Regions from separate parts of the Paenibacillus graminis genome, predicted to be linked through region 2. Evidence: riboswitches for the same ligand, from Rfam matches in the RefSeq annotation. Region 2 holds a riboswitch; each other region holds the start of a gene.
What was found. A riboswitch is a leader RNA that binds a small molecule or an ion and turns the genes downstream of it on or off. The one in region 2 is predicted to bind cyclic di-GMP.
Positions count from the first base shown of each region.

Region 1 (4,186 bases), 2.1 Mb from region 2:
ACCAGTTTCTTGTCAACCGCCGCCGCTACGGATTCCCGTGCCCATCGGCTAATGCTACCGTTGTCCTTGAATCCGGAAAGTACAGCCTGAAGCTTGACCGAATCCGCAGCAGATGCCGGATTGCCAATAGCAGTGCTGTCAACCGCCCGCATCAGCATCACCATCATCTGTTCGCGGGTCAGCGGATCATTGCCATGGAAAAGCCCTGCGTCCCCGGTTACAATTCCTGCCGCCGCTGCCGCTTCTACATACGGGCAGGACCAGTTCGCAGCGGAAACATCACGGAAGGTTGGCTTATCCGTCCGCACCGGCTGCAGCCCAAGAGCTGCTGTCAGCAGCTTGGTGAATTCAGCCCGGGTCAGGATGGCTTTTGGCGCATACACGGTTCCGTTCATCCCGTTCACGATGCCTCTTGCTGCCAGCACCTCAACGGCTTGCTGGGCCCAGTGGCCTGATATATCTGTGAATTGTGCCTCGCGCAGCATGACCGCGTACAGTCCTGAGGCTGATATCTTAGCCTGAACAAAACCGTCTTCCGCCGCAGTCACTCCGCCGATATAGCTCCAGATGCCTTTGTCCGGATTGTAGCTGTAGATCCCAAGCTTCTCACGCTTCGACGTCCAAGGCTCTTCCTGCGGATACCGGACTGCCAGCTTAGCCGGGATCAGGAACGGAGCGCCCGCTTGGACTTGCCAGGCGGAACCGGCCTTCAGCAGAGTTTTGCCGCTTGCATCCAGCAGTTGCTTCGTTTCCAGTTCAGCCTGAGCCAGGCTTACGGTGGTATTGTCCGGGAAGGTTCCTGCGGAAATCTCCAGCCGTGCCCAGCCGTTCAGTGCAGTCAAGGTTCCGCCGGCACTGCCGATCGCCTGAGTAACTTTAGCTCCGGTAATTACAGGGGCCTTGGCCTCCGGTGCCGGACCCGGGTTAGAGTCTGTACCCGGATGTGGGGTTTCACCTGGCGATGGAGTCGTTCCCGGATCAGGAGTCGGGTTGGGATTTTCTTTTAAATCCACTGATTCTATGTAATCGTCCTTCTTACTGTACAGCAGCTTGTTCCCGCTAATTCCGATCAGCTTCACCCCGGCATCTATCGGCAGCGGTTTTACTGCATATGTAGTGAGGTCCACCTGCTTCAGGGTGACAGCGCCGTTATCCTCCTCTTGGAACACAGCTTGATCTTCACCTATGGACATAAAGGCATATTCAGTTCCCCCGGCTTTCATCCCGGTGAGATCCACAGGTTGTGCCGTCAGGTCTTTGATGTTCAGGAGCACATATTTGCTTCCTGTGGCACTGTTTTTCTGCTTGTACAGCACATGGCTGCCATTAAATACAAACCAGTCCACCGCATTCGCACCACCCAGACTAACCAGTGCGCGGGTTACGCCACTGCTCACATCCAGCAGGCTAAGCCCCCCGTCACGGGCATTCTTGTAGACGACATTTCCGCCGGCCAGTACCGGGAAACGTCCTTCGCCCAGATCCGCTTCAACACCCGTTGCCAGATCATGATAGATCATGCTGCCGTAATTTTTGCGTTCATACCAGACCACACCTACGCCGTCCGTTGTCGGATTGCCGTATGGGCCGGCCTGCTTGTTGAGCTTCATCTGCTTGCCTGTCTCCAGATCGGCAGTGTAGATATCCCAGTGGAGTGAAGCTTCCGGCTCACTTCCCTTGTCCGCCCATACCGCAACCGCTCCATTCACATACGGCGCGTCCTTGGTTGACTGACCGGCTGTAAGCACCGCATTTGCACCATTGCGCTGATTCAGCGCGTGCACCTGCTTAACTCCGTCTGCGTCCGGTTCCAGCCACACTAGCCTATCACCCGACACGCTATAGTCTGTTCTGCCCGGATTGGCCGCCGCAGCCGATGCTTGCCTTACGCCCAGACTACTGCTGACAAGCCCTCCAAGTAAAAACACCGCCGCACAAACAGTAATAACTGCCTGCGCAAACTTCCTTTTTTGTCCGAACCTCATTCACTTCTCTCCCCCAGCGCTATTTGTAGGCACGCCAAAAAACCAAGTGCCTTGAGCGGCCCGGCTGCCCTGACATCCCTTCCGGATGAAGTAGGCCCGTGGCTTTGCGTCTCCGACTTTCGTACGGATTTGCCTTTGTTCCAAACTCGGTTTTTCTATCCCTTTATGCTTATGTAATTGTGACTTTAGATGTACAGGACACTTTTATTATCGGAATTTATTCCTATAGAATTAAGATGTTCTATTTTTCCCTTTTTCAGGTTTTGATTTCAGGATTTACCTCCAGCGTCTCTTCAGCAAAAACAGTAACAGTACTGCCCAATTCGTTACATATTAGGCAGAAACATCATTCCGATTATTGTCTATGTGCGTATATTATCAGGCATCTAAAAAAAGGGAGGAATTGGAAATGGGATATAAAAAATCTAGACATTGCTGTGTTCCACCTGTTAAAAAATGCTTCGTGGAAAAAGAAGTGGTTAAAAAGTTTATAAAAGTTAAATATGAACCGGTAGTTGTTTGTGTTTCTAAAAAGAAAAAGATCTTAGATTGCAGAGAAGTACCTTGCAGACATGTACCACATCACAGTTGTAGACCCTGCCATTCACGCAATCCTTGGAAAACGAGTAAACACAGATATTATTAAAGTCATCTCATAGGGCTGACCCAAAAGCCATGAAATGACTGCTTGGTCCTGCCCTTGTTGCTTTGGAATGGGATATACGTAGGCACTGGGGTGTATACCACGTAAAAAAGCAGAGCAGCGATCCTCCAATAACAGGAGAATCGCTGCTCTGCCTACTTTTTCTTATCATTTCAATCTGGGTTGGCTGATATTCTTACAACTGTCTAACTCCATAGATAATTTTCCGGACAACAGAAACATTTATTTCACCCGTCACATTCACTGCTCATACTTACTTGTAAAAGCCGGCCACATGCTATTTCCTGCTTACCTTACTTGCCTCCGCTTGTACCCTGCTTACTCCTGCCAGCCTGCTGTGCTACTGTGCGATCTGCTCGCGGATGTTCGCGAGGATTTTCTTCTCCAGCCTCGACACCTGGACCTGCGAGATGCCGAGGCGGCTGGCGACTTCAGATTGGGTCTGGTCGCGGTAGTAGCGCAGGTAGACGATCAGGCGCTCGCGCTCAGTCAAGGCCCCGATGGCTTCATTCAGCGCGAGCTTGTCGAACCAGCGCTCCTGCGTCTCGTCGGCGATCTGGTCGATCAGCGTGATCGGATCGCCGTCATTCTCGAAGACGGTCTCGTGGATCGAGGTCGGCGGCTTATTAGCCTCCTGGGCGAACACGATTTCTTCGGGCGTGACCCCCAGCGCCTCCGCAACTTCCCCGATGGTCGGCAGACGGTCCAGTGTTTTGGACATTTCGTCCTTCATTTTGCGGACCCTGTTGGCCATTTCCTTGAGGGAACGGCTGACCTTGAGGGTGCCGTCGTCCCGGAGGAAACGCTGGATCTCGCCGATAATCATCGGCACGGCATAGGTGGAGAATTTGACCTCATAGCTGAGGTCGAATTTATCAACGGACTTCAGCAGTCCGATACAGCCGATCTGGAACAAATCGTCAGGCTCATACCCGCGGTTCATAAACCGCTGCACCACCGACCAGACGAGGCGAATATTGCAGTTGACCAGCGTATCGCGGGCCAGATTATCTCCGGCTTGACTGAGTGCGATCAGACGTTTGACCTCCGCATCGTCCAAATAGGTCGGCGGAGCTTTTTTTGACTCTGCATCCATGGCTCCAACCCCTAATTGTATAAAGCTTTTTTCGAGACGATGGTTTTCTTCATTGAAATGGAGGTACCGCGCCCCGGTTCACTTGTGACTTCGAATTCATCCATGAAATTTTCCATAATCGTAAAGCCCATACCCGAACGCTCCAGCTCCGGCTTGGAGGTATAGAGCGGCTGCTGGGCCAGCTCCAGATCCTCGATCCCCCTACCCTGATCTTCAATCGTGAGCTGCACGGTTTCATGCTCAATGGAGGCAGAGATGCTGACAATGCCTTCAGGATCGCTGTCATATCCGTGGATAATACAGTTGGTGACTGCCTCCGAGACAACCGTCTTCAGGTCATTCAGCTCCTCCATCGTTGGATCGAGCCGGGAGACAAAAGCCGCCACTACCACGCGCGCGAACGATTCGTTCTCCGACAGTGCGGCAAACTGGACGCTCATG
Region 1 is NZ_CP009287.1:4,757,907-4,762,092, forward strand. Features, by position in the region: gene PGRAT_RS20435 (S-layer homology domain-containing protein) at 1-1,985, opposite strand, end outside; cyclic di-GMP riboswitch class I at 2,037-2,129, opposite strand; gene sigF (RNA polymerase sporulation sigma factor SigF) at 2,990-3,745, opposite strand; gene spoIIAB (anti-sigma F factor) at 3,757-4,186, opposite strand, start outside.
Region 1: it holds a riboswitch for cyclic di-GMP, as region 2 does, so the genes downstream of both, PGRAT_RS20435 (S-layer homology domain-containing protein) here and PGRAT_RS29475 (flagellar assembly protein A) in region 2, are expected to answer to the same signal.

Region 2 (4,186 bases):
TAGCTATAGCTAACAACCTCCCTTACCTTATGTAATACAATCTATTTTACCCCCATCTTGCGGAGGACAATCGAAGCGGGCTGGCTCAGCGTGTGTTAGCGACAATTCCTCCCATTCTTCGACAACCTTCCATAATATATAGCATAACGGATTAGTCCTATATATGCGATAGCATACATGGTTAAAAGCAGTCTGGAAACTTAACAAGTTCGTAAAATTTATGAACCTCCCGGACTGTTTTGCGGTGCTATAATGAAAACGGCTGAAATTCATTTCATTTTTACACCTGAAAGAAGATGACCTCCAATGAATGAAGGATTACAGGACCGTCTTGAGAAATTCGGACTGTCTTTATATATGATACGGGTTACTCTTGCAGCTTCACTCTCCTGGCTGGCAGTACACACGCTGTATGGAGACAGCTATTTATACTTCGCCCCGCTGGCGGCGATTCTGATTACACAAGGCAGCGTCAAGGCCTCCCTGGAAAAGGGGGTCTACCGCATGACCGGCATTGTGCTCGGCGGCATTGTCAGCCTGATTGTGGGGCGGTTCTTCGATGTAGGAGCCCTTTCCATTCTGCTGATGCTTCTGATCGGTATCGGGGTCGCCACAGCCTGCCGGATCAATATCCAGGCGATCTCCCAAGTCGGTGTAACCTCTGTTCTGGCACTGACCTTCTATAATGATCATTATATTGAGTGGCGGGTTGCTGAAACGCTGATCGGTGTGGTCATTGCCCTAATTATCAATATGATTATCGTTCCGCCCAAGGGGTTCGTCAAGGTGAAGGGCCTGACTCTGGAAAGCGGACTGCTGCTGGCGGATGCCCTAAGCGGCCAGGCCGGCAGCGGACGGGAAGCCGTTCAGGCGGGAGACGCCCTGGCACGCTCCGCTTCACTGCTGGCGAAGAGCGAGCTTCAGCAGAAAGAGCTGCATTATACCTTAACACATTACCATTGCCGCAGCGAGCTGAGCGGACTGACACAGACCACTGCCCATCTCAAAAAAATCCACTCATATGTAAAAGAAATCCGTGCAGAAATCGAACGACTGCCCGCGCATTACGCCGCAGCCGACTGGATGGCAGAGGTTGTCACAGCCACCGCAGACTGTATCGCCCTGTACGGGACGAAGACCCTGTCCGATGCCGAATGCCAGCGTTCGCTTCCTGAATCGCTGCGCCGGGCGCGCGATCTTCAACTGGCGTGGTTCTCCGAGCTGCAGGGACAATGCTCCCTCACCTCCATCCGCGATCTTGGCGCGGTTTTCTCTCACCTGAACCGGGTGCTGGAAGAGATTGAGCAGGCCGACTATGTAGTGATGTCAGCCGCGCCGCAGAAGGCCAAAGCTGGGGCCGCCCACGCTGTGCGCTTCATACAAAAGGGACTCTCCCACAAGCTTTAAGCTTGGGAGCGTCCCTTTTCAAATATATGGCTTTCCTCTTTCATCCTATCAGTTAGCCTTCGCTTTCAAGCCCCTCCATCATGCTTCAAACTCTCCATCATAAACCGCCCGATCCTTCTATATTCTCCTGTAAATCTGGAATTCATTAAGTGTAATTTAATTATAAATTCATTATTTTTACAAAAAATCAACAATTACCTACATTATTCAATTTTTATAGTCAAATTCAATTATTCCAGTTGAAAATTCGCTACTTAAGTACTAGAATTAAGCTTGTTTGGAGAAGTTATTTTTGGACATCATACCAGTATTGACCACTTTTTTGTCGATTACAGTCGATTTATTCGCCTCATACTGAGTGTATATCATTGATCTATTCCTAAAGGCAAACTGTCCCGAAAGGGCAGGACGCAAAGTCATGGGCCTAAGAGCGCTATTGCTGCATTTATGGTCGCCAGGCTGCCAATAGAGACGCCATTTGGTCGGATATCCCAGGATATAAGTATCACGGCTCCATGATGTTCTTTTCTGTACAGATACCATTGATTATACGAAAAAAGTGAGGTTACGAGAATGCCGCAGCATACCATCGAACGTTCACGGTACGAGTTCATTGCTTCCATGCTTCTTGGGAAGACCGATCTCTTAAATCTTTACTCTGTGGATCCTCAGACGTTTGGCGGAACAGACGAAGCTAAGAATGGTGTCATCATTATCCAGAATAACGAAATCTTCATCACTCCGCCTCTTCCCGGCGGCAAGCCGGCTGTAATCTCCGCGATGCATCCTGTTGTATTGAAGATTAATGGTCAGGTCATCACGGGACCAACTCAAATTACCTCTGCTGATGACCTCACCTGGGAGATTTGCGAGAAACCGCAATACCAGATTACAGTATCCGATGATAAGCTAAAAGTGTACTTTACCCTTTACCGCGCTGAAAGGTATGCCTGGAATCTCGTCAACAGTCCGGCCTCAGCCTTTGTCACTGTCCGTGCGGAGATGAACAGGGAAATGCTCTTATCCACCCTCTCCATAGAACGGATTATGGCCGGTTTTGAGAAAAGCCCTATAGTCAGCAGTCTCAATATCCCTGCGCTCTACGAGGAGCTGAATAACCCTACCTACCTTCCGGTATGTATTGCTGAAGGCAAGGCTCCTGTGCCAGGGACCAATGCGAGTCTCGAACTGCTGTTTCAACAGAAAATAGAGACTGAGTTCAAGTCTATGGACGATTCCGCCCAAGAAACAAGCTGCCTGGAATTCTTTATGGTGCAGGAAGGCGAAGTATTTGCGAAGAAGCTGCCCCCCAAAGAAGGCCTGCCCGGCTTTGATGTGTATGGCGGTGTACTTCCGCCGCCGCCGCCGCAGGACCTTACCCTGTTCTCATCCCCTTACGCAGCGCTGCTTCCGGGCGGGGAGATCAAGGCCTGCCGCAAAGGCAGACCACGCATAACCGGAAGCGGAACCTTTGTTAGAACGATTGATTTTCCCCAAACGTTCTTCGTTCCGCATAGTGACAATGAGGCCGGGGGTACCCTCATGTTCCCTGGTGATGTTATCGCAACTCGTTATTTAAGCAAGAATACAGTTATCGAGGCTTTGGGCAATGTTTATATTTTTGGTGATGTGCGCAATTCCCGGATCGCTGCTACAGGCAGCATATTTATCAGCGGCAATGTTGTAGGGAGTGAGCTGTACGCCGGGGGATACGGGGCCACACATAACCGCCTGTGCAGCTTCACCGAACTGGTGGCGAAAGAGGTTTCGAGACTGAGAGAGGCTGCCAGACATCTTGCCGAGACGGTCGAGTCAACGATGCAGACAGTGAAATACGGGTTGGTCATCATGCTTCTGCTGGAAAGTAAATATGCCCATCTTCCCCGTATGTTCCGTGACATGCAGGAGCTGTTATCAGGTATGAGTACTGATTATCCTCAGGATACCAAGATCCTGAAACATATGATGAAGTTTTTTCTAAATCCCGGACAATTTACCGACCAAATTACGGATGCGGGAATAGGCTCTTTTCTGAGTCTGCTGAAGAACCTGGCCCATAGCATCTACCAGATGCAGGAGGAACGGGTCCGGATCGATATTGCCGGGTCACATGACAGTGTTATAAAATCCGGCGGGGATGTCCATATTCATGGAGATGGAGTTTCCCAGAGCAGCCTGTATTCCTCTGGAGATATTTATTTTGCGAAGTATAGCTCCATGTCTTCCGACTCCACCATGGAGGCAGCCGGAACGATTAATGCACGCAGCGTTGGCGGGGAATCCATTGGCACAACACTGCTGGTTGCAGGCCAACAAATCATTGCCCATACCATCAGGAATGCTTCTGTGGCAGTAGGCGGGTATTCTTTAGAGATTACTGACCCGATTGAAAGTATCGCATTTACGGCCAAAAGCCTAAAACAGGAATACGGGGGAGTCCCCTCCTCTTCAAGCGAGTAATCAGCGGTATCCCTTACATATAGCCTTACCGGCAAAAGGTACACATACAGAAAGACCCTGCCGGGCTGCGTGCCGGCAGGGTCTTTCACGGGCTTTTTAAGACTCGTATTGCGGTCTCTCCATGTCGAACGTCCGGCCAACCGCTGCATACGAAGCTCCCGCGAGACGGCTTACCGGCTTCAGCTTGGCCGCATCAATGCGTCCGTTATGAATCAGTTCATCCTCTACATAGAAGCACAGCACTTCTCCGATCATCATATCGCAGTGTCCCAGCTCCACATGCCGCGTAAGCCGGCACTCCATGGCAATCCTGCATTCC
Region 2 is NZ_CP009287.1:6,812,003-6,816,188, forward strand. Features, by position in the region: gene PGRAT_RS29465 (ABC transporter ATP-binding protein) at 1-16, opposite strand, end outside; gene PGRAT_RS32005 (FUSC family protein) at 307-1,407, shown strand; cyclic di-GMP riboswitch class I at 1,782-1,874, shown strand; gene PGRAT_RS29475 (flagellar assembly protein A) at 1,981-3,867, shown strand; gene PGRAT_RS29480 (flavin reductase family protein) at 3,964-4,186, opposite strand, start outside.

Region 3 (4,186 bases), 850 kb from region 2:
GGGTGCGAACACATTATAGCCGTATTCGTAGCCCAGCACCGAGGCTTCCGAGAGCGGACTGTTGTATACCCCGAAGGAAGCCTTGGCACCGCTGAGCTGGTGCAGCGGGGAGAACAATCCCCCTGTCTCGCTGTCGTGCAGCACCAGATGGCGGTGGGCGAAAGTGCCGCGCTGGGAATCCTGGCCGCTTAACCGGATCGGTGTGCCATCCTTCAGGATGGTGGCAAAGGCCAGAGTCTCGGCCAAGGCCCAGTCGATCCGTTCCCCGTCATTCAGCGCATCCTTGCGGCGCTGCAGAATCCGCTCCAGCTTCGGATAGACCTTGAAGCCGTCCGGCACGGTCAGAAGCTCGCGGTTGATCTGCTGCAGCTGCTCCAGCTGCACTGCCGTCGATTGCGGCTGGGAGGCTTCACGCTGTACCGGAACGGAGGTCTTGGTTTCACCGTTTTTATGCTTGCCATCCTTCATCAGATCGTAGGCTTGCTGCAGTACTTTCTCCGCCTCAAGGTTCATCTGCTTCACATCATCCGCTGTGATGATATTGTCCCGCTGCAGGCGTTCTGCGTAGACGCGGTACACGGTAGGATGGTTGCGCACTTTGCCGTATACAATCGGCTGGGTAGTCTCCGGATCGTCCATCTCATTATGGCCATGGCGCCGGTAGCCGATCAGGTCAATGACGAAATCCTTCTTGAACTGGTTGCGGTAGGCGCTGGCCAGACGGACGGCGGCGATGCAGGCCTCCGGATCATCGGCATTCACGTGGACGATAGGGATTTCATAGCCTTTAGCCAGATCGCTGGCATAATGGGTGGAACGGGAATCTTCACTTTCAGTGGTGAATCCGATCCGGTTATTGACGATAATATGCACGGTGCCGCCATTGGAATACCCTTTAAGTTTGCCGATGTTGAGTGTTTCTGCGACGATGCCTTCACCAGGAAAAGCAGCATCCCCGTGCATCAGCACAGCCATGGCCCTGTTCGTGTCAAGCTGCGGCAGTCCCGGAGAATTCCGGTCCTCTTGGGCTGCGCGGGCAAAACCCTCAACAACAGGGTTAACGAATTCCAGATGGCTCGGATTATTCGCCAGTGTAATGCGGGTGCGGACGGTCTCGCCTTCGCGCACGGCACGGTCTGCGCCCAGATGGTATTTCACATCTCCCGTCCAGCCGTAGTTAATGCCCATGGAGCCTTCGGAAGGGAACAGCTCCTTGTTGGGAGAATGATGAAATTCCGAGAAAATAATGTCATAGGGCTTCCCGAGAATATGAGCCAGCACATTCAGGCGTCCGCGGTGGGCCATGCCCATCAGAATATGTTCCGCGCCATCATGTGCGGCGGCACGGACAATCTCGTCCAGCATGGGCACCAGCGCATCATTGCCTTCCAGGCTGAAGCGTTTTTGGCCGACAAAGGTCTTATGCAGGAAGGTCTCGAACTGCTCTACCTGGATCAGACGGTTCAGAAGTTCCTTGCGCTCGGTATTATTCAGAGGCGCCGGAGAGCTTGTGGACTCTGCCTGGCCGTTCAGCCAGCGCAGCTCCTGTTCGTCATGCACATGCCCGAATTCGTAGGCGATAGTCTGCGTATAAGCCTGGAGCATCCGGTGAACCGCATCCCAGGCGGTATGAATATCCGGCGGCGCATTCTCCCAGATCAGCGAGGCGGGCATAGCAATCAGGTCCTCGCGGGTAAGATCGTAGGTTTCATAATCCAGCCATTTCGCCATAGGGTTATTCCCCTGCTCAAGCGGATCGGTATTGGCGGCCATATGGCCATATATGCGGATATTGGCGATTAGCTTGGAAGCTCTTACGGCCTTTCTCAGCCACTCGGTGCCTCCCGAAAGAGCCGGCTGCGGGGCCTCTACGGCATCCGGAGCAAGTGGAGGAGGGCCGGAAACAGTAAATAGGTCACGGTAATGATGTTCTACTGAAGAGGGATCTTTAACGAATTGCTCATATTTCTCTTGAATATAGCCTAGATTGGGGCCGTGATACTTACTCCAAATGGATTCGTTATAGGGCTCTTTGACTGCCATGAATACATCCTCCTAACGGATGAACTCCACGTGGCCGCATGTGTCTTGAGCGCCCAGTGGAGCTGCGATGTTTACGGTTTCATTTCACATCCTATTGTGCTACTTTCAAGACGTGTAATCAATTCATACTTTCGGGGAATCCGTTCGCAAAACGGCATGATTCAGTCCGGAAATGATGAAGAACGGATATTGGTTGCAGATACAGGATTTGAAGCCAGTCCAACCAGTAATAATTACCCATTTATTAACCAGGAGTATTCATAAACAGCTCCTTAAGACATATAGATTGGACAAAGGTTAGCAAAAAAAGCTATTCTTTTGCACAACTCAGCATAAAATATTCCAGAAAACGACACACTTCTCATGTGAGATCTTATATAATGTTATTGCGGATAACGGTTTCATGGTTTCTAACCAGATCCTTTCATGTAAAGGATCCAGTAAAGGGTAAACCTGCCGAAAGGCAGGGACACAAAGTCTCGGGTCTAATGTAGAGATGCTGCAGCTACTACGACGGCCGGACTGCCTGGGGACGCATAAATTCTAGGAGGAGATATTCTTGGATAAGTCCAACCAGGGGAATGACGGAGAACTGCTGATGGGTGATCTGGATCTAGAATGGGTATATTTGCTGATGTCGGCCAAGAAGGCAGGGATCGATGCGGATGAAATCCGCCGGTTTTTAAACGAAAAAACAGCATTACAGGCGATGTAGGGGCGTTTGCTATGCGGGAATACATACAGAAAAAGGCACAGCGTCCATACGCTGTGCCTTTTTCTGTATCGCTGGAGCTTCGGACGACCATCCATTATTGATCCTTCTGCTCCAGCCGCCATTTTTGGTAATCGAGAAACTCTTTGAATTCCCTCTTGCTTATACCTGAGGCCATGGCTTCCTGAACGAGCCGGAACCATTCGCCGTCCAGGGAGGATTCGTCAGCATCCGAAGGTTCGCCATAGAGCAGACTGTGGATGGAAACCTGGAGCGCGTCAGCGATTTTTTCGATAAATTGGATAGAGGGGTTGGATTGGATATTTCTTTCTACATTGCTTAAGTATGATTTCGCAACATCAGCCTTGTCCGCCAGTTCGGATAAGGACCAGCCTTTTTCCAGACGGAGATGGTGGATGCGACTTCCCATATTATCCGGCACGATTACAACGCCCCTCCGTACTTTGTTAAAATATAAGGGTTGATATGGTTTGCGCCAACAATCATCCTTATATTTCTCGCTGAAACGGATGCCGCCGTTAAGGACGCATAGCCGTTTCCACTTGTCAGTATAACAAATTTCCTTACAACGAACAAAAATCGTTGTTACAAGGGAAAACAGCCTAATCTGCTTCCGAATCCGGAATCAGGGTAGGCTGCTTCATATAATGCGGTCCGTTATGAATTAGTAATCTTTTTTGGGGCCTTGTTTGGCCTCGAAATTCCAGGTTAACTTCAGCTTATCCTTTTGAAAATAGTTTTGTGCTTCGCCAGTATCCACGAATTCGAACTTGACTGTAAAGCTGTCGCTGCTCTGTGCTTTGATGCCGTCGGCTTCAGTGAGAATTTGATCCCATCCGGTATTGTTCACAAGATCCGGGGTTTGCCCCTTCAAGGCATCCAGTGTAGTTTCGTACACAACAACTTCCGGTGAGATAATCGTTCCTTTGTCATTGTTCTTCAGAAATTTGACCTTGATGAATTTGCTGAGATCGGCACCGTTGTTGTCGCCTAGGGTATCTGTAACCTCAGTGGTGGTTTTCAGCAGAATCGAACCGATATCGAGGGTACCGTCATTTTTAAGTTTAAAAGTTTTGGTTACGGTGTCACCCGGTTTCAGGTTTTGGATATCCACGATTACGGAAGGATCGGAGTTCAGATCCAGTGTGCCTGCTGCAAAGGTAGCCGTACTTGTTGCAGTATCACTGAAGTATGCGAAGGTCCCTCCGCCAATCAAAGACAAACCGAGTGCTGCCGATGCGATGCCAAAACCCAATGTTTTTTTGATACCCATATTCGAATTCCTCCTCTGATTTGTGTAGCTGCTGATAAATGTATTATTGTATCTTCCGTTTCGTAGGCGGAAGCGGACAATCTGTTCAGGACTGTATGTCAGTTCCCGGCGGCGCTTGGGGGAGTGCGGTGTTTTTG
Region 3 is NZ_CP009287.1:492,531-496,716, forward strand. Features, by position in the region: gene PGRAT_RS02195 (2-oxoglutarate dehydrogenase E1 component) at 1-2,043, opposite strand, end outside; cyclic di-GMP riboswitch class I at 2,480-2,573, shown strand; gene PGRAT_RS32110 (anti-repressor SinI family protein) at 2,603-2,758, shown strand; gene PGRAT_RS02200 (helix-turn-helix domain-containing protein) at 2,853-3,185, opposite strand; gene PGRAT_RS02205 (TasA family protein) at 3,441-4,049, opposite strand; gene sipW (signal peptidase I SipW) at 4,135-4,186, opposite strand, start outside.
Region 3: it holds a riboswitch for cyclic di-GMP, as region 2 does, so the genes downstream of both, PGRAT_RS32110 (anti-repressor SinI family protein) here and PGRAT_RS29475 (flagellar assembly protein A) in region 2, are expected to answer to the same signal.

Region 4 (4,186 bases), 2.1 Mb from region 2:
CCGTCGGAGGCACTTCGGCACGGTCGGTCAGCAGTTCAATTACAGCCACGCGGTTAGAGGCCACTGCGGCATGGATAGCAGATGTGAATTGTTCCTGAGTCTCGCATCTGTAGCCTGTGGCTCCCAGTGATTCGGCAAATTTCACGGCATCCATAGGAACTTCGAAGATCGTGCCATCGATTCTGCCTGTTGTTTTTTCCATGCCCTTTAAGGCCATATCCAGCTGCATGTTGTTCACTACGATAAAGATCACCGGGATATCCTTGCACACGGCCGTATTGATCTCTGTGCCAAGCATCATGAAGCAGCCGTCACCGGTAATGCAGAAAATCGTTTCTTCCGGTGAAGCCACCTTAGCTCCGATAGCCATGCCGATAGAATTTCCCATGCAGGCAAAGTAAGCATCGAAGACAACGCTGCCGGGCTTTTTGACTTTGTACCATTTTGCGGCATTGAAGCCATGGCTGCCATCATCAACAAAAATGGTGTTGTTGTAAGGGATCAGGTCGCTTAATGTGGACATGACCGAAGCAAGCGAAAGCTTGGACAGAACCGGCAGCTCTTCCGCATAATGAACATCGGTTTCTGCTTCGTGTTTTTTTATAGCGGATAAATCTGCTTTCTGAAGAAAGAATGTAAGATTGTCGTGTAAGTCCCCGCTTACAGCGATTGTTTCTGAGGTTAATATTTTTCCTACAAAGGTAGGATCGACGTCAAATTGAATCAATGTTTTGGGATGATTCTCTGGCTTGAGATTGCAGATGGTCATATCGCTAAGGCGTGAGCCAAGCACGATGAACAAATCACTGCGGTTTAACAAATCCTCGCCGTGCTTGCAGCCGCCGACACCAATAGGACCGTGATACAGCGGGTGATCCCAGGCGATGGCACCCTTGCCGCCGGGAGAGGTGACCACCGGAATATTGAAAGTTTCAGCCAGTTGAACAAGCTCCTCGTGCGCCTTGGAACGATTGATGCCTTTGCCGGCAATGATCAGAGGATGGCTTGATTCATTAATTGCAGAAAGTACACGTTCCAAATTACCGGCACTTACCAGACGTTCGCGTTCAGGAATGACAATCCGGCATTCTTCCAGCATTTCGGTCTGTACATCAAACGGGATACAGAGATGAACCGGACCCCGCTGTCCGCTCAAGGCAATGGAGATGGCATGACTGAAGATCGTGCCGAAATGATCGCCGCGTTCCACCAGCTTGCTGTAAAGGGTCGCGGGTCTGAACATATCCGCCAGATCGGCCAGATAAGCCGAAGAATCCTGGCACTGGGGAATCCCCAGTTCCTTGATGGATTGATGTCCTGTTATAAAAAGTACGGGAAGATTGTTCGCTTTGGCATGTGCGGCGGCGGTGAGAAGATTGGTCCCCCCCGGCCCGGAAGTCCCAAAAGCCACCCCGAGTCTGCCTGTTTTGAGAGCATAGCCCGCGGCTTCGAACCCGGAACTGGATTCATGTCTGCCGGGAATAAATTCAATACCGTAATCAACCATTTTCAGGACTACGGGACAAATAGACTTGCCGATTATGCCAAAAGAATGTGTTACACCAAGGTTTCGTAGTGCCTCAGCCATATAATCTGAAACTGTTTTCAAAGGAAATCCACCCCACCCAATGTTTTTTTTATTTTTTTCAGCAAAATAGAAAACCTGTACTCAGGAGAGCACAGGTTGGCTGCGTAAATAACCATAGAGAACGCAGGAAAACCCGGACGTTCGGCTGTTCAGCAACCTGGCAGTCATGGTCCCATAAAAATGAGACTGTAGATCCATGGCTTTGCGTCATTCCCTTTCGGTGAATTTTGCCAATATGTGTTAAAGAAAATTATACCTTTTTTTATTTTACAATATATTTCTAACTCTACTTTTGTCAATATATTTGTGCTGATATCCTCGGATTTTGGCGAATTCTGCCTGCCGGTACATGTGAAAAATAGTATAATTTTGTATATATATAAGAATGGGTAAGAAAAAAGGGTTAATGAAAAAAAGTCCGAAAATGCAAACTGTGAAGAAATATTGAAATTATCTAAAAATAAGTATTTTGCACTATAAACTCAATTATTATAAGCATATTTTGCCTTGATAATGGAATGCATTGTAAAATCTACTGTGTAAAAAGAACCATTGAACAAAGAGCAGCTCATCTCCAAATGTCTATAATCCAAAAACGGAAACAGGCTAAGGCAAAGAAGTGCAAAAGAATGGAGGGGCTCTTCTAATGCAAAAAAACTGTAACCGATGAATATAACAGCGAAATTTTTGTGAACAAAAAAACTGCCGCAGGAAGGAGGCGGCAGTTCCCTCGTAACATTTAAAATTTGAAAATGTGAATCGTTTTTTGCAGTTGAAATACAGCTTGGGTCATTTTCTCCGTTTCTTCGGCAACGGATTGCAAGGCATGAATTTGCCCGTTCATCGCTGCGGAGACCTCTTCTGTTCCTGCGGCCGTTTCTTCGGTAATCGCAGAAATATTTTCGATGGCTCCCGAGATTTTATGTGCGCTTTCCAGCATGAGGTCGCTTTCAGCAGAGAAGGAAGCAATTTGCTCGGTTATGTATTGAACGCTTTGCACAATCTGTGCGAAAATATTCGCTGTTTCGATAATCATCTCGTTCTGTACCTGAACGACTTCCTCATTAATGGCTATGTTCTCGATCGCTTGTTTGATATCGTTCTCTATGCTGCGGACCAGACTGAACACCTCTTTGGTAGAGGCGGTAGATTCCTCGGCCAGCTTGCGTACTTCCTGGGCCACGACGGCAAAACCACGGCCATGTTCACCAGCCCGTGCTGCTTCAATAGAGGCGTTGAGCGACAGGAGGTTGGTCTGCTCAGCGATTTCTGTGATGGTTTTGGTGATCATCGTAATCCCCCGGGCATTTTGGGAGAGTGCTTCAATCGTGCCGGCCACCTTCTGGGTAGCTTGTATATTTTTGCGCATGCCTTCAGCTTGCGTATCTACCGATTGCCGTCCTTTTTCTACCAGTTCCAGTGTATGTACAGACCGTTTATTCATTTCCTTGGTCGAGCTCGTGTAATTGGAGACCTTAGTCTCTATGTCTTTGATGGATTCGGTCATGTCGGCAATGTCCACGGAGATTTCATTAGCGCCAAGAGCCAGTTCATTGGACGAAGAGGCGACTTGGGCCATTACTATCTTCAGATTCTGGTTCTTGTCTTCAATGCCGCGGCTGGCATCCATAACCTGGCGGGTAATCTGCGAAGCATCGGTAAGGATTTTTTTGAGCTTATCGATCATGGTATTGAAGGAACGGCTGATGTCCCCCATGGAGCCGTTCTCGTCGGCCCGGTTAGTAAAGTCGCCTTTTGCAATGGTGTGTGTAACATTAGAAATGTCGTCAAATGAAGATGTAAGCGTTCTCTCAATGAAGCGTGAAAGAGGGAAGGTGAGAGCTGCCAATACGGCTACAAGGATAATTCCGACAACAATTTTGCCCATGACCAATAAAGTGACCAGTACAGGAATTGCGAATAAGGCGGCGATCAGATAACATCCGGCAACAATTCTCTGTTTAAGCGGAAGCTTGTTCATCCAGTCCATAATAACTATTTCCCCCTAATAAAATATGTTGTGTATTGTAATATTATAGGCGAATTCAGGACGTTAGGTCTATTGTAAGAATTGACATAAATAAAATTGGGAAAACAGCTATCCTTGTTGGAAGGCCCAGGAGTCTAGTCATGCTGCGGCTGGGAATTTCCCAGAAGAGAACGTCTTACGCTGCGGCCCAACAGGACTGTTTTTAAGGCAGCCTTATAAACTTTTAAACGCAATTCTTCCGGTGCCTCAACGATCACATTTGGACCTAGGGACAACATCACCCGGCAAGCTGCTTCTAAGGTGTTGAACTCAGCCTCAACCTTCAGCCACTCAGCCTCTGGGGAATCACTTATGTCTAGCACTGTAACATAACGTTCATGTCTTAACTGTTGAAGCGAAGAAGACTTTAATGAGAATTTGGCTTGAAAGCTGGGGAGGGCAGATTTGAAGGAGGTTTTGGAGGACTCCCAGTAGCGCGTCAGTTCAAAACCGTCAGGACGAGCATAAGCTTCATCTATCATTTGAGCCGCAACGATTCTCGAGACCCGGTAGGTTCTGAGTTGCTCTTCATGCTCCCCGATCACATACCAGACCCCTTGTTTAGCCAC
Region 4 is NZ_CP009287.1:4,671,866-4,676,051, reverse strand. Features, by position in the region: gene PGRAT_RS20080 (thiamine pyrophosphate-binding protein) at 1-1,609, opposite strand, end outside; cyclic di-GMP riboswitch class I at 1,737-1,830, opposite strand; gene PGRAT_RS20075 (methyl-accepting chemotaxis protein) at 2,328-3,578, opposite strand; gene PGRAT_RS20070 (helix-turn-helix transcriptional regulator) at 3,713-4,186, opposite strand, start outside.
Region 4: it holds a riboswitch for cyclic di-GMP, as region 2 does, so the genes downstream of both, PGRAT_RS20080 (thiamine pyrophosphate-binding protein) here and PGRAT_RS29475 (flagellar assembly protein A) in region 2, are expected to answer to the same signal.